One region of the Ramlibacter pinisoli genome, then DNA from elsewhere that is predicted to be linked to it. Evidence: predicted binding sites of a transcription regulator. Region 1 holds the regulator's gene; each other region holds the start of a gene.
What was found. Region 1 encodes LexA, which represses DNA repair genes until DNA is damaged. Its sites were predicted from a motif close to ACTGTATNNNNATACAGT; they were not measured.
Positions count from the first base shown of each region.

Region 2: the regulator LexA is predicted to act here: its motif matches at 5,401-5,418, upstream of GON04_RS04570 (DNA topoisomerase IV subunit B).
Region 3: the regulator LexA is predicted to act here: its motif matches at 4,897-4,914, upstream of GON04_RS04370 (PA0069 family radical SAM protein).
Region 4: the regulator LexA is predicted to act here: its motif matches at 4,027-4,044, upstream of imuA (translesion DNA synthesis-associated protein ImuA).

Region 1 covers NZ_WSEL01000009.1:188,269-195,691, reverse strand. The annotation lists gene GON04_RS15430 (MFS transporter) at 1-647, opposite strand, end outside; gene GON04_RS15425 (D-2-hydroxyacid dehydrogenase family protein) at 692-1,699, opposite strand; gene GON04_RS15420 (DUF1993 domain-containing protein) at 1,807-2,319, shown strand; gene GON04_RS15415 (hypothetical protein) at 2,395-2,721, opposite strand; gene lexA (transcriptional repressor LexA) at 2,844-3,518, opposite strand; gene GON04_RS15405 (asparaginase) at 3,606-4,538, shown strand; gene adk (adenylate kinase) at 4,610-5,266, opposite strand; gene kdsB (3-deoxy-manno-octulosonate cytidylyltransferase) at 5,386-6,141, opposite strand; gene GON04_RS15390 (Trm112 family protein) at 6,144-6,350, opposite strand; gene lpxK (tetraacyldisaccharide 4'-kinase) at 6,331-7,326, opposite strand; gene GON04_RS15380 (ExbD/TolR family protein) at 7,331-7,423, opposite strand, start outside.
Region 2 covers NZ_WSEL01000003.1:712,502-719,924, reverse strand. The annotation lists gene GON04_RS04600 (MBL fold metallo-hydrolase) at 1-520, opposite strand, end outside; gene bamC (outer membrane protein assembly factor BamC) at 570-1,643, opposite strand; gene dapA (4-hydroxy-tetrahydrodipicolinate synthase) at 1,668-2,555, opposite strand; gene GON04_RS04585 (class I SAM-dependent methyltransferase) at 2,587-3,126, opposite strand; gene GON04_RS04580 (SDR family oxidoreductase) at 3,126-3,938, opposite strand; gene GON04_RS27025 (hypothetical protein) at 3,946-4,077, opposite strand; gene GON04_RS04575 (MFS transporter) at 4,082-5,296, opposite strand; gene GON04_RS04570 (DNA topoisomerase IV subunit B) at 5,453-7,423, shown strand, end outside.
Region 3 covers NZ_WSEL01000003.1:663,055-670,477, reverse strand. The annotation lists gene GON04_RS04395 (acyl-CoA dehydrogenase) at 1-718, shown strand, start outside; gene GON04_RS04390 (NAD(P)H-dependent flavin oxidoreductase) at 855-1,814, shown strand; gene GON04_RS04385 (cytochrome d ubiquinol oxidase subunit II) at 1,818-2,837, opposite strand; gene GON04_RS04380 (cytochrome ubiquinol oxidase subunit I) at 2,848-4,233, opposite strand; gene GON04_RS04375 (GbsR/MarR family transcriptional regulator) at 4,239-4,811, opposite strand; gene GON04_RS04370 (PA0069 family radical SAM protein) at 4,919-6,007, shown strand; gene GON04_RS04365 (phosphoethanolamine transferase domain-containing protein) at 6,017-6,586, opposite strand; gene dnaJ (molecular chaperone DnaJ) at 6,830-7,423, opposite strand, start outside.
Region 4 covers NZ_WSEL01000003.1:513,631-521,053, reverse strand. The annotation lists gene GON04_RS03660 (3-oxoacid CoA-transferase subunit B) at 1-515, shown strand, start outside; gene GON04_RS03655 (hypothetical protein) at 697-1,284, shown strand; gene GON04_RS03650 (DNA-3-methyladenine glycosylase) at 1,541-2,113, opposite strand; gene GON04_RS03645 (ABC transporter ATP-binding protein) at 2,100-3,950, opposite strand; gene imuA (translesion DNA synthesis-associated protein ImuA) at 4,082-4,801, shown strand; gene GON04_RS27010 (Y-family DNA polymerase) at 4,770-6,056, shown strand; gene GON04_RS03630 (error-prone DNA polymerase) at 6,049-7,423, shown strand, end outside.

The DNA of each region.
Region 1 (7,423 bases):
AACTGGCCGCCGGCGTAGAGCGTGGTGACGGCGATGCACAGCATCAGCGGCGGCGAGCGCAAGACCTGGCCCCACGCCGCGCGCGACAGTGCCTGCGGGCGCACGCCGTCCGGCATGGCGCGCCAGACCCAGGCCGCGCTGGCCACCGACAGCAGCGCGACGAGCAGGAAGGCGGCGCGCCAGCCGAAGCTGCCGCCGATCCAGGCGCCGATCGGCATGCCGAGCACCGATGCGAGCGACCAGCCGAGGAAGACGAAGGTGATGGCCCGACCCCGCTGCGCTGGGGGCACCAGCAGGCCGACGCAGGCCGCCGCCTGGGGCGTGAAGACGGCCGGGGCCAGGACGGCCAGGGCGCGCAGGGGCAGCAGCGACGCGAAGCCGGGCGCGGCGGCGCAGGCCAGGTGCAGCAGGGCGTACCAGAGCATCGACAGGGCGAGCAGCCGTCGCCGGTCCCAGCCGGCCACCACCGTTGCGCACAGCGGCGCGCACACGCACATCACGATGCCGCCGACGGTGATCAGCTGGCCAGCGGCGGCCGCCGTGATCCGGAAGGAATCGGCGATGTCGTTGAGGGTGGCGGGCACCACCATCACGCCGGCGCCGATGACGAAGTTGCCGCACAGCAGCGCCCACAGGACGGCCGGCATGCCGCGCCGTGCCGGCGTCGTGGCCCGGGGCGCGGCGGGGGCGTTCAGCGCCGGACCTGCAAGGCCGCGGGGTTGACGATGTTGGTCGGATGGCCCTCGATGAAGTTGACCACGTTCTCGAAGGCGGCGCCGAAGTACATCTCGTAGCTTTGCTGCTCCACGTAGCCGATGTGCGGGGTGCAGATGCAGTTTTCCAGCCGCAGCAGCGCGTGGCCCTGCAGGATGGGTTCGCTCTCGAACACGTCGACGGCCGCCATGCCGGGCCGGCCCCGGTTGAGGGCGGCGAGGAGCGCATCGGACTCGACCAGTTCGGCGCGCGAGGTGTTGACGAACAGCGAAGTGGGCTTCATGCGGCCGAAGTCCTCGAGCTTCACGATGCCCGCGGTTTCGGCGTTCAGGCGAAGGTGCAGGCTGAGCACGTCGCTCTGGGCGAACAGCTGCTCACGGCTTTCGGCGGCCTGGTGGCCATCGGTCTGGGCGCGCGAGCGCGAGCCCTCGCGGCCCCACACCATCACCTTCATGCCGAAGGCGCGCCCGTAGCCGGCCACCAGCTGGCCGATCTTGCCGTAGCCCCAGATGCCCAGCGTCTTGTCCTTCAGCACCGTGCCCAGGCCGAAGTTCACCGGCATCGAAGCCGACTTCATGCCCGACTGCTGCCAGCCGCCGTGCTTGAGGGTCTGGATGTACTGGGGAAGCCGCCGCATGGAGGCCATGATGAGCGCCCAGGTCAGCTCGGCCGGCGCCACCGGCGAACCGGTGCCCTCGGTCACGACCACGCCGCGTTCGGTGCAGGCCTCGATGTCGATGTGGGCGCCTGCCTTGCCAGTCTGCGAGATGAGCTTCAGGCGGGGGAGCTTTTCGAGCAGTTGGCGGGAGATGTGCGTGCGCTCGCGGATCAGCACGATGACGTCGGCATCGCGCAGCCGCACCGACAACTGGCCGATGCCCTTGACGGTGTTGGTGTAGACCTTGGCGGGATAGGCCTCGAGCTTGGTCGCGCACTGCAGCTTGCGCACGGCATCCTGGTAATCGTCGAGGATCACGATGTTCATGCCGCGATTGTGCCGCGAGCCGCGCGGGCAACGGCGGCATGCTCGGCAGAGTTGGCCGGGTGCCGCTAGCATCGCGCCTTTCCATCCGCACACCCAGGAGACTTTTGATGGCGATTTCGATGGCTTCGGCCAGCCTGCCGATCTTCCGCACCACCCTGAAGAACCTCAGCCACATCCTCGACAAGGGCCTGGCGCACGCGCAGGCGCGCAAGTTCGATCCCCAGGTGCTGACCGTCGCGCGCCTGGCGCCGGACATGCTGCCCCTGACCCGGCAGGTCCTGATCGCCTGCGACGGCCCCAAGCTGGGCATCGCGCGGTTGTCGGGCGTGGAGGCGCCGAAGTTCGAGGACACCGAAACGACCATCGAGGAACTGAAGGCCCGCATCGCCAAGACCCTGGCGTGGCTGGACACCGTGCCGGTCGAGAAGATCGACGGCACCGAGGACAAGGACATCACCTTCCCGGTAGGACGCGAGGCGACGCGCACCATGAAGGGCGAGGCGTACCTGAAGCACTGGGTGCTGCCCAACTTCTTCTTCCACGTGACCACCGCCTACGCCATCCTTCGGCACAACGGGGTGGAGCTGGGCAAGGCGGACTACCTGGCCGGCGCCCAGTAAACCTCGGGCGACGCCTCGGGCATTGCCTGCCCGGGCAACGCGCCCAGCGGGCGATGCCCACCGGTCACACCCGGATCAGGCCGCCGCCGCCTCCAGGGCGGCCAGGCGCTCCAGTTCGGCGCAGACGTCGGCCATGCGGCCGGAGATGACCATGCGGCCGGCCGTGCTGGGTGCATGCCCGGCATCGACCACGCGCAGTACGCGCAGGCGCCGCGCCGCCGCCACCGGGTGGGTGGCCGGCCAGGCCACGTGGCCACGGCCTTCGGCCATGTGCAAGCCGGTGGCGGGGCGCCCCGCCACCGGGGTGCCGTCTTGACGGCCCGTCAGGGCGCGCAGTGCGGCGCGCACCAGGCGCCGCAGGGAGCCGAACGCGCCGGCCAGGCTGATCATCGTGAGACCCATGTCACTTCTCCTCGAACCGCAGGTTGGAAACACAGGCGAGATTGCGACGATGGGCCGGGCCGCGCAGGGTGATGGCGCCTGTCGCGCCATACGCCCGCCACCTGCTGCCGCCCGGCAGGGATTCACATGAGCATGGTGTTGCGGATCAGGCCGACGGCCAGCCCTTCGATCTCGAACGGCTCGCCGGGCTCGACCACGATGGTGGGGTAGTCGGGGTTCTCGGCGTGCAGCTCGATGAGGTGCTTGTTGCGGCGGAACCGCTTGACGGTGACCTCGTCGCCGAGGCGGGCCACGACGATCTGCCCGTTCTTGGCGTCCTTGGTGGCCTGCACCGCGAGCAGGTCGCCGTCCATGATGCCGGCGTCGCGCATCGACATGCCGCGCACCTTGAGCAGGTAGTCGGGGCGGCGCTGGAACAGGCTGCTCTCGACGTAGTAGGTCTGGTCGACATGCTCCTGCGCCAGGATGGGCGAACCCGCCGCCACCCGCCCCACCAGGGGCAGCGCGAGCTGTGCCAGGCTGGGCAGCGGCAACGCGAACTGCTTGAAGCGCGACTCGTGGATGGAGCGCAGCGTCTCGCCGCGCAGGCGGATGCCGCGCGAGGTGCCGCTGACCAGCTCGATGACACCCTTGCGAGCCAGGGCCTGCAGGTGCTCTTCGGCGGCGTTGGCCGACTTGAAGCCGAGCTCGCTGGCGATCTCGGCCCGGGTGGGGGGTGCGCCGGTGCGGGCGATGGCCGCCTGGATCAGGTCCAGAATCTGCTGCTGGCGGGCGGTGAGCTTGGGCGTCTCGGTCATGCGGAAGGCTCCTAGGGGCAGATCACGCAGGATACTGGCTGCCCATCCAGTGGCTGTATTTTTAACCAGTTTCGTGAAAGAGTGCAAGTGACGGCCGATCGGATCGTTCTTCTGGGCACGGGTGGCACCATCGCCGGGGTCGCCCCGTCGGCAGCCGACCACGTCGGCTACCAAGCCGCCCAGCTGGGCGTCGACAGGCTGCTCGAAGGCCTTCCGGGGCTGGCCGGGCTGCAGGTGGTTGCCGAGCAGGTGGCCCAGATCGACAGCAAGGACATGGAGCCGGCGGTCTGGCGCGACCTCGCCGGGCGCTGCGCCCACTGGCTGGCGCAGCCCGACGTGCAGGGCATCGTGGTCACCCACGGCACCGACACGCTGGAGGAAACGGCGTACTTCCTGCATCGCGTGCTGCCGGCTGCCAAACCGGTGGTGTTGACCTGCGCGATGCGGCCGGCCACGGCCCTCGCACCGGACGGGCCACAGAACATCGTCGATGCCATCGCCGTGGTCCGCACGCCCGGTGCGCGCGGCGTCACCGTGGCCTGCGCCGGCACGCTCCACGGTGCGGAGCATGTGCGGAAGGTGCATCCGTACCGGCTCGACGCCTTCTCGTCCGGCGATGCCGGAGCGTTGGGCTTCATCGAGGAGGGGCGGCTGCGTCTCGTGGGTGAGTGGCCCGAATCCGCCGTCGATCCGGGATGGGCGGGCCGACTCGGGCAGGTGTCGGCTTGGCCGCGCGTGGAGCTGGTGTCCAGCCACGCGGGTGTCACCGGCCGCATCGTCGACCTGCTGGTGGACGATGGCGTGCAGGGGCTCGTTGCCATCGGCACCGGCAACGGCACGCTGCACCACCGGCTCGAGGAGGCGCTGCTCGCAGCCCTGGCCAAGGGTGTCCGGGTCGTGCGCAGCACGCGCTGCGCCGAGGGTGCGATCGTGGGGGAGGGCGCGACCCTGCTGCCGGCCAGCCGGCAATCGCCCGTGAAGGCGCGGATCGACCTGCTACTGGAGCTGCTGGCGGGCTGAGGGTGTTGCGGGGCCGTCCGGAATGGCCGCGAGCCCGCCGTCGCGCAGGATCGGCGAGCGCGCCGGCTCGATCAGCTCGACAGGGCCTGGAGCGCCCGGGCGGTGATGTCTTCCACGGTGCCGACGCCGCTGATGGCGCGGTACTTGGGTGCGTTGAGGGGATCGGCGGCGGACCACTTGGCGTAGTAGTCGACCAGCGGCCGCGTCTGCGAGGCATAGACCTGCAGCCGCTTCATGACCGTTTCTTCCTTGTCGTCGTCACGCTGGACCAGCGGCTCGCCGGTGACGTCGTCGACACCCGCCACCTTCGGCGGGTTGAACTTCACGTGATAGGTGCGGCCCGAGGCCGCGTGCGAACGGCGGCCGCTCATGCGCTCGACGATGGCCTCGAACGGCACGTCGATCTCGAGCACGTAGTCGAGCCGCACGCCGGCGTCCTTCATGGCGTCGGCCTGCGGAATGGTGCGGGGAAAGCCGTCGAACAGGAAGCCGCGCGCGCAGTCAGGCTGCGCGAGCCGCTCCTGCACGAGGCCGATGATGATGTCGTCGCCGACGAGGGCGCCCGAATCCATGACTTTCTTGGCGGCCACGCCCAGGGGCGTCCCTGCCTTGACGGCGGCACGCAGCATGTCGCCGGTGGAGATCTGCGGGATGCCGTACTTCTGGCAGATGAACGTGGCCTGTGTGCCCTTGCCTGCGCCAGGCGCGCCCAGCAGGATCAATCTCATGGATGTCTATCCTCGGATGGTTGGAATCTCGGGGCGCTGCGGGCCAAGGGCTTCCCCGCGCCGGCCGTCGCGCGTCTGCGCTTGAGGATAGCACGCAGCCCTTGCGTAGCCTTACAGCGCTAGGGCAGGAAAAGGCGCCGGACGCGCTCCAGGTCCTCGGGTGTGTCGACCCCCGGCCCCGGTGCATCCGCAGTGACGTGGACCGCGATGCGGTGCCCGTGCCAGAGTGCCCGCAACTGCTCCAGCGCCTCGAGGTGCTCCAGGGGTGCTGGCGGCAGGAGCGGAAAGGCACGCAGGAAGTCGCAGCGGTAGCCGTAAATGCCGACGTGGCGCAGGGGAGCCGTCGTGGGCAGGGAGGCGATGGCGTCGGCGTATCCGTCGCGCCACCACGGGATGGGCGCTCGGCTGAAGTACAGCGCCAGTTGCCGGGCGTCCGTGACGACCTTCACCACGTTCGGGTTCGTGAACTCGGCGACCGAGGTGATCGGGTGCGCGGCGGTGCTCATCACGGCATCGCCGGCTCCGTCGAGCAAGGCGGCGACGGCATCGATGAGCGCCGGGTCGATGAGCGGCTCGTCGCCCTGGACGTTCACGACCACGTGCGAATCGGCCAGGCCGAGTTTGCGGCTGGCTTCGGCCAGGCGGTCCGTGCCGGAGGGGTGGTCGACCCCGGTGAGGACGGCCTGGACCCCATGCGCGGCACAGGCTTCGACAATGGACGGGCTGTCGGCCGCCACCACCACGGTCTGGGCCGACGAACTGCGTGCCCGTTCGGCCACGCGCACCACCATCGGCTTGCCCGCGATGTCCGCGAGAGGCTTGTTCGGCAAGCGCGTCGACGCCAGCCGCGCCGGGATCAGGACCGTGAAGGCCATGGCTAGACCAGCGGGGTGCGGGTCGGCAGGCGCTCGAGTTCCTCGTCGGTGAGGGTGCGGGCCTCTTCCTCGAGCAGCACCGGGATGCCGTCGCGGATCGGATAGGCGAGCCGGGCGCTGCGCGACACCAGTTCCTGCCGCGCGCGATCGAGGTCGAGGTGGCCTTTGGTCACGGGGCAGACCAGCAACTCAAGCAGCTTGGGATCCATCGGCCGATGATAGCTTCGGGTCCAGCAGCGCATCGAGGGCGGTCCAGAAGCGCGGTTCGATGGTCACCTCGAGCGGGACCGCCCACGCGCCGGGATGGGAACGCCAGAGCTTGGACGCATCCTTTTCCGTGCACAGCAGCGGCTGCTCGGCTCCCAGGTCCGGCAGGGAGCCGCTGAAATCGTCGTGGTCGGGCAGCGGCACCGTCCTGGCGAGGGTGATCCCGGCGTCTTCGAGCATGCGGAAGAACGCCTGTGGCCGCGCGATGCCCGCCAGCGCCACGCACGAACGGCCGGCGAACGATTGCAACGGGACCTGGGTGCCATCGGCGCGTCGGGCCTCGGTCCCCAGCCGGCGTTCCACGTGGTGGCCCTCGATGCCCGATGCTGCCGTGCGCACGACAAGGTCGGCCGGTCGTGGCCACGGTTCGCGCAACGGCCCCGCAGGGAGCAGCCAGCCATTGCCGGCGCCGCGATCGTCGAACACCACGATCTCGATGTCGCGGCCCAGCGCGTGGTGCTGCAGGCCGTCGTCGCTCACGAGCACTTTCACGTCCGGGTGCGCCGCGAGCAGCGCGCGGGCCGCCAGCGGGCGGTCGGCTGCGACGCCGACCGGAACCGAACAGCGCGTGGCCACGAGGAGCGGTTCGTCGCCGACCGCTCGGGGATCGCTTTGCGGGGTCACCTCAATGCAGCCAGTCCCCTGCCGGCCATAGCCGCGCGAGACGACGCCTGGCCGCAATCCGCGCGAACGCAGGTGCTCCACCACGGCGATGACCACCGGTGTCTTGCCCGCGCCACCGGTGATCACGTTGCCGACGACGACGACGGGGACGGGCAGGTGCTGGGTCTCGAAGACACCCAGCCGGAACAGCGCGCGGCGCAGCCCGGACAGGGCGCCGTAGAGCCACGAAACCGGAAGCAGCGACCAGCCGAGCGCGCCGCGGTGAAGCCATGCGCGCTGCAGGGCCGCGCGCATGGGCTCAGCGCCCTCCGGCCTGCGCGGACGACTGGGCGGCGAAGGTGACCTGCTGCAGGCCGGACCGGCGTGCCGCTTCCAGCACCGAGATCACCGA
Region 2 (7,423 bases), on a different contig from region 1:
GCAGGCCGCGGTCGTGGTTGCATTCCAGCAGCAGCGTCGTGCTGCCGGCCAGCTGCTCGATCACGTGCGGCGTGGCATGTCCCAGGTCGGTCAGGACGCCCAGCGTGACGGCGCCGTCGGTGCAGGCCAGTTGCAGCGGCTCGCGGGCGTCGTGCGGAACGGTGAACGGTCGCACCTGCAGCGCGCCGACCTCGATGGCCACGGAGTCGCAGGCCAGTCGCAGCAGGCCGTCGAAGTCGGGCTGTCCCATCCCCAGCCAGGTGCCCTCGCTCATGTAGATCGGGATGCGGTCGCGCATCGCCACCTTGCGCGCACAGCCGATGTGGTCAGCGTGCTCGTGGGTGATGAAGATCGCGTCGATCTGCTCGGCCAGCATGCCGGCCTGCCCGAGGCGCTTGTCGAGCGCCCGAATGCCCAGGCCGCAGTCGACCAGCAGGTGCGTGAGACGGCCTTCGGTGCGCGCCTGCACCACGGTGGCATTGCCCGTGCTGCCGCTGCCCAGGCTCTTGAATCGGATCATCGGCGGCAGGGCAGAAGGCGGGGCGGCCGGGGCCGGCCCCGCTGCGCCCTTACTTCAGGTCGTCGGCGATGACCTGGACGATGCGCTGCGCGTTGGCCGAAGCCTCCGGCGCACCCTGGGCGTTGAGCACCGACACGGTGGTCGATTCGCCCTGGCTCTTGAGCGCGATGCGGTACTTCACCGGCGGCTCCGCCTTCTCGCCGCCCCCGAACAGCTTGCCGAAGAAGCCCGGCTCCTTCTTGTCGGGGTTGGGCGGCACGTAGCGGACGAAATAGGTGCCCTGGCTGCGGTCGCGGTCCTCGACCGTGAAACCGGTGCGATCCAATGCCAGGCCCACGCGGCGCCAGGCGCGGTCGAAGTTCTCGTCGATCTGCACGACCGGCGTGTTCTGCTCGCTGACCACGCGCGAGGTGGTCTTGGGCGTGCCCGTCGCGACCAGGGCCTTGGTCTGCTCCTGCGGAACGCCCAGCTTGACCATCAGCCGGCGCAGGAACTCGGCCTCGAGTTCGGGGTCGGTGGGACGCGGCTGCCAGACGGTGTTCTGCGAGCTGTTGGTCAGCGTCTCCTGCATGCCGCGGTGCGAGATGTAGATCTCGGTGGCGCCGGTGGGCGTGCGCTCCATGCGGGTGCGGAAGCGGTCGCGCTCGCCGCTGCTGTACAGCGAATCGAACACCTTGCCCAGGGAATTGCGGATGAAGTCCTGCGGGATCTTGGCGCGGTTCTCGGCCCAGTCGGTCTCCATGATGCCGAGGTTGGCCTGGTCCAGCACCAGCAGGAAGCCGTTCTCCTGCCAGAAGTCGCGCACCGGCTGCCACAGCTGGTCGGCCGGGCGGTTGACCACCAGCCAGCGCTGGTTGCCGGCGCGCTCGATGCGCACGTCGCCCAGCGTGGTGGCCGCGGTCGGCACGGTGGTGACGGTCTGGCCGACCTGGTAGTTGCTGGCGGACACGGGGCCGCCGGGGACCTGGTAGCGCGAGTCGCGCGTGAGCTGCGTGAGGTCGGGCGGCACGTCCAGCGTGGCACCCTTGGTGGCGCTCTTGTAGTCGATCTTCTCGCCATCCAGCGCCGAGCAGGCGGCGAGGCCCGCACAGGTGGCCAGCACGGCGAGTCTTGCAATACGCATCACGTTGTCGTCCTTGTCATTCGTTCAGGCCAGCAGCCCGGCCTCGCGCAATGCGCCCTCGACCACGGCATGGTTGGCGGGCAGCAGGTCCGTCATCGGCAGGCGCAGCGTCGGGCCGCACAGGCCCATCCGCGCCATCGCCCACTTCACCGGGATCGGGTTGGCTTCCACGAAGAGGTGGCGGTGCAGCGGCAGCAGCCGGTTCTGCAGTTCCATCGCCTGGCGCGCGTCGCCGCGCACGGCGGCCACGCACAGCTCGTGCATGAGGCGCGGCGCCACGTTGGCGGTGACGCTCACGTTGCCCTGGCCGCCGCACAGCATGAGGGCCACGGCGGTGGGGTCGTCGCCCGAGTAGACGGCGAAGCCCTTGGGCACCTCGCGCAGCAGCCATTGCGCGCGCTCGATGTTGCCGGTGGCCTCCTTGATGCCGACGATGCCGGGCACGCGGGCCAGCCGCAGCACCGTGTCGTGCTGCATGTCGGCGACGGTTCGGCCGGGCACGTTGTACAGCACCATCGGCAGGTCGCCCACCGCTTCGGCGATGGCCTTGAAGTGGCGGAACTGGCCTTCCTGGGTCGGCTTGTTGTAGTAGGGCACCACCTGCAGCTGGCAGTCGGCGCCGACCTTCTTGGCGAAGCGCGCCAGCTCGATCGCCTCGGCGGTGGAGTTGGCGCCGCAGCCGGCCATGATGGGCAGGCGCCCGGCGGCCTGCTCGACCGACACGCGGATGATTTCCTGGTGCTCCTCGACGTTCACCGTCGGCGATTCGCCGGTGGTGCCCACCACACCGATGCAGTCGGTGCCTTCGGCGACGTGCCAGTCGATCAGCTTGCGCAGGGTGGGGTAGTCCACGCTGCCGTCGTCGTGCATCGGGGTGGCCAGTGCCACGATGCTGCCGGTGATGGGAGTCATTGTCGGGTTCGTCCGAAAGGGCGGATTCTACCTAGAGCGGGTAGCGGGCCGGTACGTTCCCGACCGGCTCGCGAACCGCGGCGATGCGTTGCACGAAGCGCTCGGGCGCGTCGAGGAAACCGTCCTCGTAGGCCACCACGCGCAGGCCGCGGCAGGCCTCGAGGAGTTCGCCCGGGCGCAGCAGGAAATCGGGCCGGGACGGCTTGCCGACGGTCTCGTTGCCCTGGGCGAACGTCTCGTACAGCAGTACGCCCCCGGGGGCCACGCTGGCGACCAGGGTGGGCAGCAGCGCCCGCCAGAGGTAATGGGTGACGACCACGGCGGCGAACGTCTCGCCCGGCAGGGGCCAGGGGCCGCCCTCGATGTCGGCCTGGATGGCCCGCGCCGTGCCCCGAATGGCCGCGATGGCGTCGGGGTCACGGTCGATGCCGGTGGCCGGATGGCCGAGCTGCGAGAACCAGCGCACGTGGCGTCCATGGCCGCAGGCGACGTCCAGCACGGCGCCGCCGGCCGGCACGAGGTCGCTCCAGCGCCGCACCCACGGCGAGGCCTCCTGGGTTCCATGCGGCATCACCGCGACCCTGCCTCGGCGGCCAGCGCCGCCAGCGCCATGTCCTCGACCTTGCCCGGCGCCAGCAGCTTCAGGAAGCGGCCGAGCTTGCCGCGGGCCGTCATCACCACCTCGCGGCGGCGCTCCAGCAGGCCTTCCAGGATGAGCCGGGCGCAGACGTCGACCGGCATGGCGGCGTCCTCCTTCAGGCCGCTGCGGCCGGCTGGCCGGCCCTGCGCGTTCCAGCCGCGGCGCCGGGTTTCGGTGGCCACCACGCCCGGGTAGGCGATGGTGACCGTCACCCCTGCCGCCTTGAGCTCGGTGCGCAGGGCCTCGAAGAAGCCGGTCATGGCGAACTTGGAGGCGCTGTAGGCGGTGCGCCCCGGCACGCCGACCAGGCCCGCCAGCGACGAGACGGCGACGATGCGCCCGCGCGACGCCTTGAGGTGGGGCAGGGCGGCGTGGGTGCACCAGACGCTGCCCCACAGGTTGATGGCCATCAGGTCCTGGTACCAGTGCAGGTCGTCGGCGCCGACCTCCTCGAACAGGGCGTGGGCCGACACGCCGGCGTTGTTCACCAGCACGTCGATGCCGCCGAACCGCTGCGCGGCCGTGTCCACCAGGGCGCGGCAGTCGGCCTCGCGGCTGACGTCGGTGGGCACCGCCAGCGCCTGCGCGCCCTGGGCCTCGCACTGCGCCGCCACGTCGGCCAGCCGGTCGGCGCTGCGGGCGGCCAGCACCAGGGTGGCGCCCCCGCGCTCGCGCGCGGCCAGCTGGCGCGCCAGTTCGGCACCGATGCCGTCGGAGGCGCCGGTGATCACGTAGATAGTCATCGGAAGGTCAGCGGAAGCAGGCCCAGAGCTGCTCCGACAGCATGACCATGAGTTGCGGCTGGGTGTAGAGGGCAAACACGGCAACGAGCACCGCCACGGCGGCGGCCCAGGGCAGCAGGCGGCGGGCCAGCGGAGCCATGGCGTCAGGCCGGCTGGGCGGCCGGCTGCCGCAGGATGGGCGCCTCGCGCACCGGCAGGTTGACCAGGCAGGCGAACACGCCCAGGGCGATGGAGATCCACCAGACGATGTCGTAGCTGCCGGTGCGGTCGTACAGCAGGCCGCCGAGCCAGACGCCCATGAAGGAGCCGATCTGGTGGCTGAAGAAGACGAAGCCGCCCAGCATGGAGAGGTGGGCGACGCCGAAGATCTGGGCCACCGTGGCATTGGTCGGCGGCACCGTGGACAGCCACAGCAGGCCCATGGTGGCGGCGAACACGTAGACCGACAGCGGCGACAGCGGCGCCCACAGGAAGGCGGCGATGGCCACCGCGCGGGCCAGGTAGATGAAGGCCAGGATCTTGCGCTTGGCCATCCGCTGGCCGAGCGAGCCGGCGATGTAGGTGCCGAAGACGTTGAACAGGCCGATCAGCGCCAGCGCGTAGCTGGCCACCTGGGGCGACAGGCCCTTGTCCTTCAGGTAGCTGGGCATGTGGACGCCGATGAACACGACCTGGAAGCCGCACACGAAGTAGCCGGCCATCAGCAGCTGGAAGCTCGGGTACTTGAACGCCTCGCGCAGCGCCTGGCCGATGGTCTGTTCGCGCCGGGGCGCGTGGGCGCCGCCGAAGCCGGGTTCGCGCAGGCCCAGGGCCAGCGGGGTGACGAGCAGCACCACCGCACCCAGCGCCAGCAGCGACTGCTGCCAGCCGAGGCTGCTGATCAGGAAGCCCTCCACCGGCACCATCAGGAACTGGCCGAACGAACCGGCCGCGGCGGCGACGCCCATCGCCCACGAGCGCCGGGCCGGGTCGACCTGCCGGCCGATGATCCCGTAGACCACTGCGTAGGTCGTGCCGGCCTGGGCGGCGCCGATCAGGACGCCGGCGGTGAGCGAGAACACCAGCGGCGTCGGCGACAGCGCCATGCCCGCCAGCCCCAGCGCATACAGGATGCTGCCGCCCACCAGCACCCGGAAGGCGCCGAACCGGTCGGCCACCATGCCGGCGAAGATGCCGAAGCAGCCCCAGGCCAGGTTCTGGATCGCCAGGGCGAAGGCGAAGGTCTCGCGCGTCCAGCCCTGGGCCTGGGTGATCGGCTGCAGCCAGAGGCCGAAGCCGTGGCGGATGCCCATGGAGAGCGTGACGACGGCGGCGCCGCAGACCAGGACCTGGCGCAGGGAAAGGGGGGCGGAAGGCATCGGTCGATCGTAGCGAATCGACCGCCGGGACGACCGTCGGCGGCCCGGAAACCCCATGAGAGTTCAGGCCCTGATTGATGCGCTTCCAGCATCGATGGCGCCATGCTGGATATCCATACAGGCAAGAATGGGGCTCGGACATACAATCCGCGCTCCATGGCAAGCCGACCGTCCACCGTCCCCGACTACTCCGAAGGATCCATCCGGGTCCTGAAGGGCCTCGAGCCCGTCAAGCAGCGACCGGGCATGTACACCCGCACCGACAACCCGCTGCACATCGTGCAGGAGGTGCTGGACAACGCCGCCGACGAGGCGCTCGCCGGCCACGGCAAGCGCATCCGCGTCACCCTGCACGCCGACGGCTCGGTCAGCGTCGAGGACGACGGCCGCGGCATCCCGTTCGGCCTCCATCCGGAGGAGAAGGCCCCGGTCATCGAGCTGGTGTTCACCCGCCTGCACGCCGGCGGCAAGTTCGACAAGGGCAAGGGCGGCGCCTACAGCTTTTCCGGCGGCCTGCACGGCGTGGGCGTCTCGGTCACCAACGCGCTGGCCAAGCGGCTGGAAGTCACCAGCCACCGTGACGGCCAGGTCGCCAGCATCGTGTTCTCCGGCGGCGACGTCATCGAGGACCTGAAGCTGCGCAAGGCCGGCGAGGGCGACCGCCGCCAGGGCACCACGGTGCGGGTCTGGCCCGACGCCAAGTACTTCGAGTCCAGCCAGCTGCCGCTGGCCGAGCTGGCCCACCTGCTGCGCAGCAAGGCGGTGCTGATGCCCGGCGTGGCGGTCTACCTGGCCAACGAGAAGACCAAGGAGACCCAGAGCTGGCAGTACAAGGGCGGCCTGCGCGACTACCTGATGCAGACCCTGCCGGCCGACCCGGTGATCCCGCTGTTCGAGGGCGAGGGCTACGCCGACAGCAACGAGACCTTTGCCGAGGGCGAGGGCGCGGCCTGGTGCGTGGCGTTCACCGACGAGGGCGCGCCGGTGCGCGAGAGCTACGTCAACCTGATCCCCACCAGCGCCGGCGGCACGCACGAGAGCGGCCTGCGCGACGGCCTGTTCAACGCGGTCAAGAGCTTCATCGAGCTGCACTCGCTGCAGCCCAAGGGCGTCAAGCTGCTGCCGGAGGACGTGTTCGCCCGCGCCTCCTACGTGCTGTCGGCCAAGGTGCTGGATCCGCAGTTCCAGGGCCAGATCAAGGAGCGCCTCAACTCGCGCGACGCCGTGCGGCTGGTCTCCAGCTTCGTGCGGCCGGCGCTGGAGCTGTGGCTCAACCAGCACGTGGACTACGGCCGCAAGCTGGCCGAGCTGGCCATCAAGGCGGCCCAGTCGCGCCAGAAGGCCGGCCAGAAGGTCGAGAAGCGCAAGGGCTCGGGCGTCGCGGTGCTGCCGGGCAAGCTCACCGACTGCGAGAGCAAGGAGATCTCGCACAACGAGGTCTTCCTGGTCGAGGGCGACTCGGCCGGCGGCAGCGCCAAGATGGGCCGCGACAAGGAATGCCAGGCCGTGCTGCCGCTGCGCGGCAAGGTGCTCAACACCTGGGAGGTCGAGCGCGACCGCCTGTTCGCCAACACCGAGATCCACGACATCGCGGTGGCCATCGGCGTCGACCCGCACGGCCCGAACGACACGCCCGACCTGTCCGGCCTGCGCTACGGCAAGGTCTGCATCCTGTCGGACGCCGACGTCGACGGCTCGCACATCCAGGTGCTGCTGCTGACCCTGTTCTTCCGCCACTTCCCCAAGCTGATCGAGACGGGCCACGTGTACGTCGCCCGCCCGCCGCTGTTCCGGGTCGACACGCCGGCGCGCGGCAAGAAGCCGGCCGGCAAGCAGTACGCACTCGACGAGGGCGAGCTGACGGCCATCCTGGACAAGCTGCGCAAGGAGGGCGTCAAGGAGAACGCCTGGACCATCAGCCGCTTCAAGGGCCTGGGCGAGATGAGCGCCGAGCAGCTGTGGGAGACCACGCTCAACCCCGACACGCGCCGCCTGCTGCCGGTCAGCGTCGGCAAGGTCGACCCCGCCGCGACCGAGAACCTGATGATGCGGCTCATGGGCAAGGGCGAGGCCGCCGCCCGCCGCGAGCTGATGGAACTCCACGGCGACGCGGTGGAGATCGATATC
Region 3 (7,423 bases), on a different contig from region 1:
CCGCGCCATGGCGAGCGTGGCGGCGGCGGCGTACGACGCCGCCCACCACCATCCCGACGCGGACGTGCGCCAGCAGAACCAGGCCTTCTACGAGTTCCTGGTGCCGCTGGTGAAGGGCTACAGCACCGAGATGAGCCTGGACGTCACGTCGCTGGGCGTGCAGGTGCACGGCGGCATGGGCTTCATCGAGGAGACCGGCGCGGCCCAGTACTACCGCGACGCCAAGATCCTCACCATCTACGAAGGCACGACCGCCATCCAGGCCAACGACCTGGTGGGCCGCAAGACCGCGCGCGACGGCGGCCAGGTGGCCCGCGCGATCGCCGCCCAGATCGAGAAGACCGAGGCGGACCTGGCCCGCCGCGATTCGGCCGCCGCCCGTGCCGTGCACAAGCGCCTGGTCGCCGCCCGCAAGGCCTTCCTGGACGTGGTGGACTTCGTCGCCGGCCAGACCAAGGCCAGCCCGAACGCGGTGTTCGCCGGCTCCGTGCCCTACCTGCTGCTCGCCGGCAACCTGGTGGCCGGCTGGCAGCTGGCGCGCTCGCTGCTGGCGGCCGAGGACCTGGCCGCCAAGGGACAGGACCGCGCCTTCATGGAGGCCAAGATCGCCACCGCCCGCTTCTACGCCGACCACATCCTGTCGAAGGCCCAGGGCACCCGCGATGCCATCGTCGAGGGCGCCGAGAGCGTGACGGCGCTGCCGGTTGACGCGTACTGACGCAGCATGCCTGCGCGGCGGCAGTCGCGCAGGTTACGCAGGGGACGCGCAAAAGGCCTTACAAGGTCGTTCTTGCGAGGCTGGCGTCCCTGCTGCGACTTCCGCGCCCGTCGCCTTCCCACCCACCGGAGCCCTGATGTCGAAGCTTCCCGCCGCCCTGCAGAACCTCTCGCTGCCCGTGATCGGCTCGCCGCTGTTCATCATCAGCAACCCGAAACTGCTCATCGAGCAATGCAAGGCCGGGATCATCGGGGCGATGCCGGCGCTCAACGCGCGACCGGCATCGCAGCTGGACGAGTGGCTGGCCGAGATCACCGAGACGCTGGCGGCCTACAACCGCGCCAACCCCGGCCGGCCGGCGGCGCCGTTCGCCATCAACCAGATCGTGCACAAGAGCAACGACCGGCTCGAGCACGACATGGAGATGGTGGTGAAGTACAAGGTGCCGGTCGTCATCACCTCGCTGGGCGCGCGCACCGACGTCAACGACGCCATCCATTCCTACGGCGGGGTGGTGCTGCACGACATCATCAACGACTTCTTCGCCCGCAAGGCGATCGAGAAGGGCGCCGACGGCCTGATCGCCGTGGCGGCCGGCGCCGGCGGCCATGCCGGCATCAAGAGCCCGTTCGCGCTGATCCAGGAGATCCGCGAGTGGTTCGACGGCCCGCTGGCCCTCTCGGGCTCGATCGCCACCGGCGGCGCCGTGCTGGCCGCCCAGGCCATGGGCGCCGACTTCGCCTACATCGGCTCGGCCTTCATCGCCACCGACGAGGCCCGTGCGACCGATGCCTACAAGCAGGCCATCGTCGACGGCACCAGCGACGACATCGTCTACTCCAGCCTGTTCACGGGCGTGCACGGCAACTATCTCAAGCCCTCGGTGCGCGCCGCCGGGCTGGACCCGGACAACCTGCCCGAGAGCGACCCCAGCAAGATGAACTTCGGCGGCGGCGAGGGCAGCAAGCCCAAGGCCTGGAAGGAGATCTGGGGCTGCGGCCAGGGCATCGGCGCCGTGCACGAGGTGTTGCCGGCAGCCGAGCTGGTGGCCAAGCTGCGGCACGAGTACGCGCAGGCGAAGGCGCGCCTGCGCTGAACGTCAGTGCGGCGTGTGCGCCGCGTAGCTGAGCGTCGTCGCCCGGCCCCAGAACACGCGGTACATGAACACCGTGTAGACGATGATCGCCGGCAGCGTGATCGCCACGCCGATGAAGATCACCACCAGCGATTCGTGCGCGCTGGCCGCCTGCCAGACCGTCAGCCGGTCGATGACGATGTACGGGTACAGGCTGTAGGCCAGGCCCAGGAAGGCCATCACGAAGATCAGGACGGTGGAGGCGAACAGCACCCAGCCGTAGCCGGCGGCCACGATCCGGGGCCTGGCGGTCACCTGCCAGGCAGCGAAGAACGCCGCCGCGCAGGCCACCGGGATCGGCAGCAGGCCGATCAGCTCCGGCATCGAGAACCACTTGGAGAACACGGTGTGGCTCACCAGCGGCGTGGCGAGCGAGATGCCCACCAGCGCCAGCCCCATCGGCCACAGCACCTTGCGCGCCCAGTCCACGGCGCGCAGCTGCAGCTCGTCCCAGGTCTTCATGATCAGCCACCCGGCGCCCAGCATGGCGTAGGCGGTGGGCAGCGTGAGCGCGATGCCGGCCGCGAAGGCGAGCGACCAGGGGCCGTGGTCGAAGCCGGTGAGGTAGCTGCCCAGCATCCAGCCCTGGGCCATCGCGGCCATCAGCGAGCCGGCCGCGAACAGCGCGTTCCACATGCCCTTGCGCGCGGCGCGCGCCTTGACCCGGAAGTCGAACGACACGCCGCGCAGGATGAGGCCGACCAGCATCACCGCGACCGGCAGGTACAGGTTGGTGAGCACCAGGCTGTGGGCCTTGGGGAACGCCACCAGCAGCACGCCGATCCCCAGCACCAGCCAGGTCTCGTTGGCGTCCCAGAAGGGGCCGATGGAGGACACCATGATGTCCTTCTGGTCGTCGGTCGCGAACGGCAGCAGGATGCCCACGCCCAGGTCGTAGCCGTCGAGCACCACGTAGGCGAGCAGCGACAGGCCCATGACGGCCATGAACAGCAAGGGCAGGACGGTGGGCCAATCGAAGGTCATCGGGGGCTCCTCAGGCCGGGCCGCCGACCGGCAGGGCGGCCTTGGGGCTTAGCGGCGTGTCGGGGGTGGGCATGGCGGGGTGCGTGCTCATGTAGGCCAGCACGAGGACGTAGGCGACGAGCAGGAAGGCGTAGACGGCCAGGTAGGCCAGCAGCGTCGTCAGCACCATGCCCGCCGGGTGCTCGGCCACCACCTGCGCCGTGCGCAGCAGGCCGTAGACGATGAAGGGCTGGCGCCCGATCTCGGTGACGTACCAGCCGGCCAGGGTCGCCAGCCAGCCCGAAAAGGTCATGGCCGTCAGCACCCGCAGCTGCAGCATCGACAGCGGCTGGTCGGCCCCGGCCGAGCGGCGCCGCCGCCACAGGGTCAGCGCGCTCCACCAGGCCACCACCAGCATGAGGACGCCCATGCCCACCATCACGCGGAAGCTCCAGAAGACGGGCGCCACCGGCGGGTGCGTGTCCTTGAACTCGTCCAGTCCCTTCAGTTCGGCGTCCATGTCGTGCGCCAGGATCAGGCTGGCGAGCTTGGGGACGGTGATCGCGTAGTCGGTGCGCCCTTCCTTCTCGTTGGGCAGGCCGAACAGGGTGAGGGGAGCGCTCTTTTCCGTGTGCCAGATGCCCTCGATGGCGGCGATCTTGGCCGGCTGGTGCTCCAGGGTGTTCAGTCCATGCATGTCGCCGGCCACGATCTGCAGCGGCACGGCGATGGCGGCCACCGTGATGGCGGTGCGCAGCGCCCTGGCGCTGCCGCCGTTGTTGGCCTTGCGCAGGAACTGCCAGGCCGACAGGCCCGCGATCAGGAACGAGGCCGTGATGGTCGAGGCCAGCAGCTTGTGGGCGAGCCGGTACGGGAACGAGGGATTGAAGACGATGGCGAGCCAGCTGTCGGCATGCATGACGCCGTCGACGATGCGGTAGCCGGTCGGCGTCTGCATCCACGAGTTCAGGCTCAGGATCCAGAACGCCGACAGCGTGGTGCCACCGGCCACCATCAGCGAGGCGAACAGGTGCACGCGGTCCGACACGCGGCCGCGGCCGAACAGCATGATCCCCAGGAAGGTCGCCTCCAGGAAGAAGGCGGTCAGCACCTCGTAGCCGAGCAGGGGGCCGGCGATGTTGCCGGCGCGCTCCATGAAGCCCGGCCAGTTGGTGCCGAACTGGAAGCTCATGGTGATGCCCGACACCACGCCGAGCGCGAACGACAGCGCGAAGACCTTGGTCCAGAGGAAGTACGCCTCCTCCCAGTGCTGCGCCTCGGCCGCGTCGCGCGCCGCGTTGTTGCGCAGCCTGAAATAGACGAGGAACCAGGCCAGCGCGATGTTGATGGTGGGGAACAGGATGTGGAAGCTGATGTTGGCGGCGAACTGGATGCGAGACAGCACGAGGGCGTCCATGGGGTTCACTCCTTGCGGGGCGCGGCCTTGCCGGTCACGCGGTCCTTGAATTCGAGCACCTTGGTCACCGTCGACCCCATGCCCATGAGTTGCAGGGCGGTCTCCGGCGCGAGCTTCTGCACGTCGTCGAACCACGTCATCAGCCGGTCGATCAGGTCGTGCATCTGGCGCATGCGGGCCTGGGCGTGGCGGTCGGCGTCGTTGGCCGGTTCCTGCAGCAGCGCCATGCGCAGCATCGACAGCGTGGGCTCGATCTCGCGCCGGCGGCGCTCCTCGGCCAGCACCCGGAAGATCTCCCACACGTCGGCCGGCGCCTCGAAGTATTCGCGCCTGTCCCCCGGCTGGTGCTTCAGGCGCACCAGGCGCCACGACTGCAGCTCCTTCAGGCCCATGCTGACGTTGGAGCGCGAGAACTCGAGGGCCTCCGCGATCTCGTCGGCATTCAGTGCCTTCTGGCTGATGAACAGCAGGGCGTAGATCTGCCCCACGGTGCGGTTGATGCCCCAGCGGCTGCCCATCTCGCCGAAATGCGAGACGAACTCACGCGACAGGGGTGGAAGGTGGTCCTGCAGCGGCATGGGCGCGATTGTGGCGCGATCGACCTGAACTTTCAGAAGCTTCTGAAAAATCAGTTAATGCATGAGGGATGTTCGCCGCCCAAAAACTGGATGAAAATACAGTGTCCATGGCCACGCAGCGCATTCCCGTCGACGCGATCAAGGGTCGCGGCACGGCCACGCGCCACCCGCACCGGTTCGAGCGCGACGCCCGCGAGGTGTTCGACGACGGCTGGTCCGACGAGCTGCCGGACGACGCCGATGCACCCGCACCGCCCGCCACCGACGTCACCTGGGAGGAGCCGCGCAGCGTCATCAGCTACAACGAGTCGCCCGACATCTATTTCGACCGCGGGCTCAACCCGTACCGCGGCTGCGAGCACGGCTGCATCTACTGCTACGCACGGCCCACCCACAGCTACCTGAACCTGTCGCCCGGCCTGGACTTCGAGACCCGCATCATCGCCAAGCGCCATGTCGACCAGGTGCTGCGGCGCGAGCTGGCGCGCAAGTCGTACGAGCCGCGCATGCTGGCGATCGGCACCGCGACCGACTGCTACCAGCCGGTCGAGCGCGAGCTGCGCCTCACGCGTTCCGTGCTCGAGGTGCTGTCCGAGACCCACCACCCGTTCTCGCTGGTCACCAAGGCCAGCACGGTGGAACGCGACCTCGACCTGATCGCGCCGATGGCGGCCCGCGGGCTGGCGGCGGTGTACGTGACCATCACCACGCTGGACGCGTCCCTCACGCGCAAGCTGGAGCCGAGGGCGGCGGCGCCGCACCGGCGCCTGCGCACGTTGAAGACCCTGGCGGAAGCAGGCATCCCGTGTGGCGTCAGCCTGGCGCCGCAGATCCCGTTCCTCACCGACGATCTCGAACAGGTGCTGGAAGCGGCCTGGGAGGCCGGCGCGCGCAGCGCCTTCTACCATGTGCTGCGCCTGCCCTGGGAGGTGGCGCCGCTGTTCCGCCAGTGGCTGCAGCACCACTATCCGCAGAGGGCCGACCGCATCATGGCCCGCGTGCACGACATGCGGGGCGGGAAGGACTACGACGCCGACTTCGCCACGCGCATGAAGGGCAGCGGTCCCTGGGCCGACCTGATCGGCCAGCGCTTCCGCAAGGCGGCGGCCCGGCTCGGATTCAACCGCGAGCGGTTCGCGTTCGACACGAGCCAGTTCCAGCCGCCCCGGCTGGATGGCCAGGGCAGCCTGTTCTAGGAGTGTGTGTCAGAGGCTGGGCAGGCCGGCGTGCAGCACCACGCCACCGGCGACCAGCGCTGCCGCCAGCAGCATGCCGCTGACGTTGGTGGCGAGCTGGCTGGGGCCGTCCAGGCGGCGCAGCTGCTGCGCCCACAGCCAGATGACCGGCGCGCCGCCCAGCAGCGCCAGCAGCAATGGAACCTGCCAGCCGAACAGGCTGGTCCAGGCGGGCATGAGCGAGAGCGGGCGCTTGCCGGCCAGGACGGCATCGAGCCCCAGGCCCTGGGTGAACACGCCGGCCGCCGCTGCCGCCGCGACCAGCAGGAGCAGGGTGGCCGCAGGCTTGAACGTGCGGCGCCAGCCAAGCAGGCTCAGCACGAAGCCGGCCGCGCCGATCACGACCAGGGCCACTGTCACCGCCGCCAGCAACTGGTCGTCGGCGCCGCCCAGCGCGTGCCACAGCCAGACGTTGCACGCCACGCCGATCCAGAGGCTGGCGGCCACGATGGCCCAGCCCGGGTGCATCGCGAAGCGCGTCTCGCCCGGGGACAGGATGGACTGCGCGTAATCGGTATGCCGGAACAGCTTCAGGGACATTGCCTCATTTTGAGGCAGTGCCGTGAGGCCGCCAAATCGCGGTGTGGTGCCGGTGGTACAGATGTGCGCAGCGTTGCAGCCCTGGGCCGGCGCCGCCCGTCAGGCCCCTGGCAGGACTGACGGGGGCACGGGCGCTAGGCGCTGAAGAAGTTGCGCAGCTTGTAGCTACGGCCGACAAGCCCTGCGGGCAGTTGTCACCCTCCGCTGCAAACTGCGGCTTTTCGGCCCGCGTGCCGTCGCACGCTATGCGCTGAAGAAGTTGCGCAGTTTGTCGCCCCAGCTTTCCTCGCTGGGTGAGTGCTTGGCGCCGCCGTTGCGCAGCGACTCGTCGAGTTCGCGCAGCAGCTTGCGTTGCGGCTCGGTGAGCTTGACCGGGGTCTCGACCGAGATGTGGCAGTACAGGTCGCCGGGGTAGCTGGAGCGCACCCCCTTGATGCCCTTGCCGCGCAGCCGGAACTGCTTGCCGGCCTGGGTGCCCTCGGGGATGTCGATCGCGGCCTTGCCCGCCAGCGTGGGCACCTCGATCTCGCCGCCCAGCGCCGCCCGGGTGAACGAGATCGGCACCACGCAGTGCAGATCGTCGCCGTCGCGCTCGAAGATCGCGTGCTTCTTCAGCCGGATCTCGATGTACAGGTCGCCCGGCGGGCCGCCGTTGGTGCCCGGCTCGCCGTTGCCGGCGCTGCGGATGCGCATGCCGTCGTCGATGCCGGCGGGAATCTTCACTTCCAGCGTCTTCTGGCGCTTGACCTTGCCCTGGCCGTGGCAGGTGGGGCAGGGCTCGGGAATGATCTTGCCCTGGCCGCGGCAGGTGGGGCAGGTCTGCTGCACCGAGAAGAA
Region 4 (7,423 bases), on a different contig from region 1:
GGCTGCAGTCCGAGAACGGCATGCTGGGCATCGGCCCGTTCCCGACCGAGGCCGAGGTCGACCCCGACCTCATCAACGCCGGCAAGCAGACCGTCACCACCATCAAGGGCTCGTCCATCTTCGGCAGCCACGAGAGCTTCGCCATGATCCGTGGCGGCAAGATCAACCTGTCTATCCTGGGCGCCATGCAGGTCAGCGAGCACGGCGACCTGGCCAACTGGATGATCCCCGGCAAGATGGTCAAGGGGATGGGCGGCGCGATGGACCTTGTGGCCGGCGTGCCGCGCGTGATCGTGCTGATGGAGCACGTGGCGCGCAAGAAGGACGGCGGCGAAGACCTGAAGATCCTGCCCAAGTGCACCCTGCCGCTCACCGGCGTGGGCGTGGTCGACCGCATCATCACCGACCTCGCGGTGATGGACGTCACGCCCCAGGGCCTCAAGCTCATCGAGCTGGCGCCCGGCGTCACGTTCGAGCAGGTGCAGGCCAAGACCGGCGTCACGCTGCGCCAGTGACGCCGACGCGGCAGCAGCGCTGCCGCCGGGCTGAAACCCGACACGCGCCGCCACACCGGTAACGTGGCGTGACACGCCATGGAAGGCGGCTGACACCGGCTGCCGTTATCCGCCTGCGCTGAGCCACCCCGGCGCTGCCGACCATGCACCCATGGCGGCCGCCGGCCGCGGGGAGCACCCCATGAACACCCGCTTCGCCTTCGTGGCCCTGGCCTGCTTCGCCGCTGTGCCGGCGATGGCCTGCTACACCGTCTACGACCGCACCAACACCCTGGTCTACAACGCCCAGGTGCCGCCGGTCGACATGACCCAGCCGCTGCGCGAGGCCGTGGATGCGCGCTGGCCGGGCGGCCACATGGTGTTCGGCGACGACGCCGGCTGCCCGCGCCTGAACGAGACGCGGCGGCAGCTCCAGCGGCCCTCGACCACCGGCCGCTCGCCGCTGCTGACCGACGCGGCCACCGCCAAGGCCATGGGGCTGCCGCACACCACGCTCGGCAATGGCGTCGTGGTGGTCCCCGACCGGCCCGACAGCATGCGCCCAGGCGTGGTGGTGACCGATTCGGGCCTGCAGGAATCGGCGACGACGGCGATGGGCGCGGGTCCCACACCGGGCGCGCCCGCCGGTCCGCCACCCAATGGCCTGGCCGATTCCGGACTGGTACCCGCCCCCGTCGTGGGCGCCGGACCCAACCGGCCGCGCGTGTATCCGGGCGACGCGCGGCCCCCGCAGGCGGTGCAACTGCCGGCGCAGGGGGGCCGGCGGTAGTCGCCTCTCATCCGGTGACCACCTTCAGAGTCGTCATGCCGGGCTCGGGCCTGACAACGTCACGCTGACCCCACCCCCCAGAATCGTCATGCCGGGCTTGACCCGGCATCCATCTCCGGAACCAGGTCGCACCCGAACCACGTTCGGGAGATGGATTGCGGGGCAAGCCCGCAATGACGAGATCTGCGGGTCAAGCCCGCAATGACGAGATCTGCGGGTCAAGCCCGCAATGACGCGCCTCCAGAAACAGCCCTGATCAGCGGAACGGCCGGCTCAAATACCGCGAGCCGACCCAGCCGAAGCGCCACGGCACGTCCATGGCCTTGCTGATGCCGATGCGCGGGCCGGCCACGATCGGCGGCGGGTCGGGGGCGGCGAACACCTGGAAGGGCGGACGGTCCAGCCGGTGGCCGTTCATCCCGTGGGCGATGGCCAGGGCCTGGCCGACCCGCCCGGGGCCGGCGCACAGCAGGCGCTCGTCCTGCAGGCCCCGCCGCACGCGCATGGCATCGAGGCCGTGGGTGGGTTCGATGGCGCGGATCAGCACGCCGGCGCCGTGGCCGTCCTCCCGGCAGACGAAGTTCAGGCACCAGTGGATGCCGTACGAGCGGTAGACGTAGGCGCGTCCGGGCGGGCCGAACATGGCCTGGTTGCGCGCGGTCGGGCCGCTGTGGCTGTGCGAGGCCGGATCCTCGCGGTCGTAGGCCTCGGTCTCGACGATGCGGCCGCCCACGCCATCCACCAGCAGCGTCGCGCCGATCAGCGCCTGCGCCACCACCACCGCGTCGCCAGCGAAATCGTGCGGCCCCAGCGCCCTAGGCGTAGGCATCGACCTCGACGTCCGACTCGCCCAGGAAGCCGCCGCTCTGGTGCGCCCACAGCCGGGCATACAGCCCGCCCAGCGCCAGCAGGCTGCGGTGGTCGCCTTCCTCGACGATGCGGCCCTGGTCCATCACCACCAGCCGGTCCATCGCCGCGATGGTCGACAGCCGGTGGGCGATGGCGATCACGGTCTTGCCCTGCATCAGTTCGTCCAGGCTGGCCTGGATGGCCGCCTCCACTTCGGAGTCGAGCGCGCTGGTGGCCTCGTCGAGCAGCAGGATGGGCGCGTCCTTGAGCATCACGCGCGCGATTGCCACCCGCTGCCGCTGGCCGCCCGAGAGCTTCACCCCGCGCTCACCGACATGGGCATCGAAGCCCTGGCGGCCGTGGGGATCGCTGAGGTGCACGATGAACTCGTGCGCGTGGGCGCGGCGCGCGGCCAGTTCCATCTCGGCCTCGCTGGCGCCGGGCCGGCCGTACAGGATGTTGTCGCGCACCGAGCGATGCAGCAGCGAGGTGTCCTGCGTCACCAGGCCGATGTGGGCGCGCAGGCTGTCCTGCGTGACGGCCGCGATGTCCTGGCCGTCGATGACGATGCGGCCACCGTCCAGGTCGTAGAAGCGCAGCAGCAGGTTGACCAGCGTCGACTTGCCGGCGCCCGAGCGGCCGATCAGCCCGATGCGCTCGCCCGGCCGCACCACCAGGTCGAAGGCGTCGATGACCGGGGTGGGCTTGCCGTAGCCGAACCGCACGTCCTCGAAGCGGACCTCGCCGCGCGGCACTTCCAGCGGCCGGGCCTGGGGTGCGTCGACCACGGCGCGCGGCCGGGTGAGGGTGCCGATGCCGTCCTGCACGGTGCCGACGTTCTCGAACAGCGAGGCCATCTCCCACATGATCCAGTGCGACATGCCGCTGATGCGCAGAGCCATCGCCGTCACGGCGGCCACGGCACCGGGTCCCACCTCGCCCTGCGACCACAGCTGCAGCGAGTAGCCGGTCACCGCCAGGATCAGCCCGACCACCAGCGCGTGGTTGACGATCTCGAAGGCGCTCACCAGCCGCATCTGGCGGTAGCCGGTGGCCTGGAACTCCTGCATCGCCTCGCGCGCGAAGCCGGCCTCGCGGTGGGTGTGCGAGAACAGCTTGACGGTGGGGATGTTGGTGTAGGCGTCGGTGATGCGCCCCGTCATCATGGCGCGTGCATCGGCCTGCTTCTTGCCGATGCGCCCCAGGCGCGGCACGAAGTACCAGACCGAGACCGCGTAGCAGGCCAGCCAGCCCAGGAAGGGCAGCATCAGCCGGGGGTCGAAGCCGCCGGCCAGCAGCACCAGCGAGATGAAGTAGACGCCGATGCCGATGATCACCTCGGTGGTGGTGAACACCATCTCGCGCACCGCCAGCGCGGTCTGCATCACCTTGGTGGTGACGCGGCCGGCGAACTCGTCGGCGTAGAACGCCATGCTCTGGCCGAGCATGAGCCGGTGGAAGTTCCAGCGCAGCCGCAGCGGGAAGTTGATGGCCAGCGTCTGGTGCTTGACGATGGTCTGCATCGCGATCAGCACGATGCTGGCCAGCAGCACGCCCGCCAGCAGCCGGAGCATCGGGCCGTGCGCCTGCCACAGGCTGGCCGGCTGGACGCGGCCGAGCCAGTCGACGATCTGGCCCAGCATGGAGAACAGCAGGGCTTCGTAGGCCGACACACTGGCCGACAGCAACGCGAGCCAGCCGATGTAGCCGCGCAGGCCCTCGGTGCAGGCCCAGACGAACGCGACGAAGCGCTTCGGCGGCAGGGCCGGTTCGGCGGCGGGGTAGGGGTGGAGGAGGGCTTCGAAGCGGCGGAACAAGGGGCGCAAGGATGCCACAGGCCTTGCGAAGGCAGGGCCGGCAGTGGCGAATTCGCACAATCGATGGCGGCAGTTTACTGTATAAATGAACAGTAGATTCCGGCTCCCGCTTTCCCTCACCACCCCCCTCCATGCAGCCCGCTGCAGTCCTCGCCATCCCGCACGTCTGGCGCGTCACCGACCTGGCGCGCGAGGAGGCCGTGCTGCCCAGCGGGCATGCGGCCCTCGACGCCCAGCTGCCCGGTGGCGGCTGGCCGCTGGGCTGCCTGGTCGAGTTGCTGCAGGAGAGGCCCGAGGCCCATGCCTGGCAGCTGTTGCTGCCGGTGCTGGCCGCCCGGGTGGCCGACCGGCAGGGGCCGGTCGTGCTGGTCGGCCCTCCGTTCCATCCCTTCGGCCCGGCCCTGGCGGCGCAGGGCCTGCCGGCCGACCGCCTGCTCTGGATCCGCGCCGAGCCGGCCGCGGCCCGCCTCTGGTCGGCCGAGCAGTCGCTGCGCTGCACCGACGTCCAGGCCGTGCTGGCCTGGCTGCCGCAGGTGCGCACGCCCGAGTTGCGCCGGCTGCACCTGGCTGCGCGCCAGCACGGCAAGCTGCTGTTCGTGCTGCGCGGCGTGCAGGCGCGGCTGCACGCCAGTCCGGCGCCCTTGCGGCTGCTGCTGCAGGGCAGCCAGGAGATGGAGGTGCACATCGTCAAGCGGCGCGGCCCGCCGCTCGACGAACCGCTGCACCTGCCCGCGGTGCCGGCACGCCTGCAGGCCCTGCTGGCCTCGCGCCGGCGCACGCCGGTCGAGGTCCCCGCCACCCCCGAACCCAGGAGATCGCATGTTCTGGATCGCCTTGTGTCCCTTCCGTGAGCAGGACCGCCAGCCCTGGACCTGGTGGGCGTTGCGGTTCACGCCGCGCGTCACCCACGTCGACGAGGCCGTGCTGCTCGAGGTGTCCGGCAGCCTGAGGCTGTTCGGCGGCCGCCAGGCCCTGCTGCACCTGTTGCTGCGTTCGCACCCCGACCTGGGCGAGGTGCCGTGGGCCGCGGCATCCACGTCCCTGGTGGCCCTGGCGCTGCTGCGCTGCAAGCAGCGTGGCATCGCCAGGCCGGCCGCGCTGCCCGACGACCTGCCGCTGGAGCTGCTCGGTGCCGCCCTGCCGCACGTGGCCCTGCTCGAACGCACCGGCACCCGCACCTGGGGGCAGGTGCGGGCGATGCCGCGCGGCGGCCTGTCGCGCCGGTTCGGCGCGGACCTGCTGGCGGCCCTGGATTCGGCCTTCGGGGAACGGCCGGAAACCTATCCCTGGCAGGTGCTGCCCGAGGCGTTCGACCTCAACGCCGAACTCGCCGCGCTGGCCAGCACGGCCCCCGAGTTGCTGCTCGGCGCCGAACAGCTGCTGGCCCGCCTGCAGGTCTGGCTGCAGGCGCGCAACCGCGGCGTGCTGGCGCTGGAACTCGAATGGACGCTGGACCTGCGGCGCCTGAACGGCGTGAAGCTGCCGCCCCGGGAACAGCTGCAGGTGCGCACCGCCCAGCCCACCCAGGACATGGCCCACCTGCGCCGGCTGGTGCGCGAGCACCTGGAGCGCGCCACCCTGGCGGCCCCCGCCAACCACCTGCGGCTGCGCTCGCTCGAGACGGTGCCCTGGGCGGGGGCCACCACCAGCCTGCTGCCGCAGGAGCAGGGGCAGGGCGAGAAGCTGCACCAGCTGGTCGAACGCCTGTCGGTGCGCCTGGGCGAGGAGAACGTGGTGGTGCCGGTGCCGCAGGCCGACCACCGGCCCGAATGCAAGCAGGCCTGGAAGCCGGCCCGCGAGGGCAGCAGTGCGCCGGTGGAGGAGCCCGACGCGCTCTATCCGTCCTGGGTCCTGCCGCAGCCGCTGCGCCTGCGCATGCAGGGCGAGACGCCGTGCTTCGGCGGCCCGCTGCGCCGGCTGGCGCGCCTGTACCGGGTCGAGACGGCCTGGTGGGACGGCGCCGGCCCCACCCTGCGCGACTACTTCGTGGCGCGCAGCCCGCGCTCCGGCCTGGTCTGGATCTTTCGCGAGCGGCCCTGCCACCTGGCCGAGGACCTGGCCCAGGCGCGCCAGTTCGCCTGGTACCTGCAGGGGCTGTATGCCTGAGAGCCAGGTCAAGCCCCGGCCGGTGCTCGACGAGGAACACCTGCCGCCCATCCTGGGCACCGGGCCGCAGGTGCTGCCCGGCTACGTGGAACTGCACTGCCTGAGCAACTTCAGCTTCCAGCGCGGTGCCTCGCATCCGCAGGAGCTGGTGCGGCGCGCCTACGACCTGGGCTACGAGGCGCTGGCCCTCACCGACGAATGCTCGGTGGCCGGCGTGGTGCGGGCCTGGTCGGGGCTGAGGGATTACTTCGGCTTCATCGACCGGCTGGAAGAGGCGTTCCCGGCGCAAAAGCGCAAGCGGAAGTTCCAGTTGCTGTGCGGCAGCGAGTTCGATTTCGGCGATGCCCGCCTGGTCGCCATCGCCCGCGACCTGCAGGGCTGGGGCGGCCTGTGCGAATTCATCACGGCGGCCCGGATCGAGGCGCCGAAGGGCACCTACGACGTGGGCTGGGACCGCAGCGACCTGCGCCTGCTGCAAGGCTGCGAGGTGCTGTTCCTGCCCCGGCGCGTGCCGGGCCGGGACCTGGACATGACGGCGCTGTGCAGGCGGCTGCAGCAGTTGCGCGGGCTGTACGGCCCGTCGCTGTGGCTGGCCGTCAACCTGCCGCACCTGCTGGACGACGACCTCTGGCTGGCCCTGCTGGAGGAGGCCGCCGACCGCACCGGCGTGCCGCTGATCGCCACCGGCGACGTGCACATGCACGCCCGCTCGCGCAAGCCCTTGCAGGACGTCATCACGGCGGTGCGCCTGGGCAAGCCGGTGGCCGACTGCGGCCTGGCCCTGCAAGGCAACGCCGAGCGCCACCTGCGCCAGCGCAAGCGCCTGGCCGAGCTGTACCCGGCGCCGCTGCTCGCCCACACGCTGGACGTGCAGCGGCGCTGCCGCTTCGACCTGCAGGAGATCCGCTACGACTACCCGCTGGAGACGGTGCCGCCCGGCATGACCCCCCTCGAGGGCCTGCGCCATCTCACGTACCTGGGCGCCGGCAGGCGCTATCCGGCGGGCATCCCGCAGCGCGTGCGCGACCTGGTCGAGAAGGAGCTGGCCCTCATCGAGCTGTGCCGCTACGAGATGTTCTTCCTCACGGTGCACGACATCGTGGAGTTCGCCAACTCCAGGCGCATCCTGTGCCAGGGCCGCGGCTCGGCGGCCAATTCGGCGGTGTGCTTCTGCCTGGGCATCACCGCGATGGACCCGATGCTGTCGCAGCCGCTGCTGGAGCGCTTCATCAGCGAGAGCCGCAGGAACGAGCCGCCCGACATCGACGTCGACTTCGAGCACGAGCGGCGCGAGGAGGTCATCCAGTACATCTACGGCAAGTACGGCCGCGAGCGGGCCGCCATCGCGGCGGTGGTCATCAGCTACC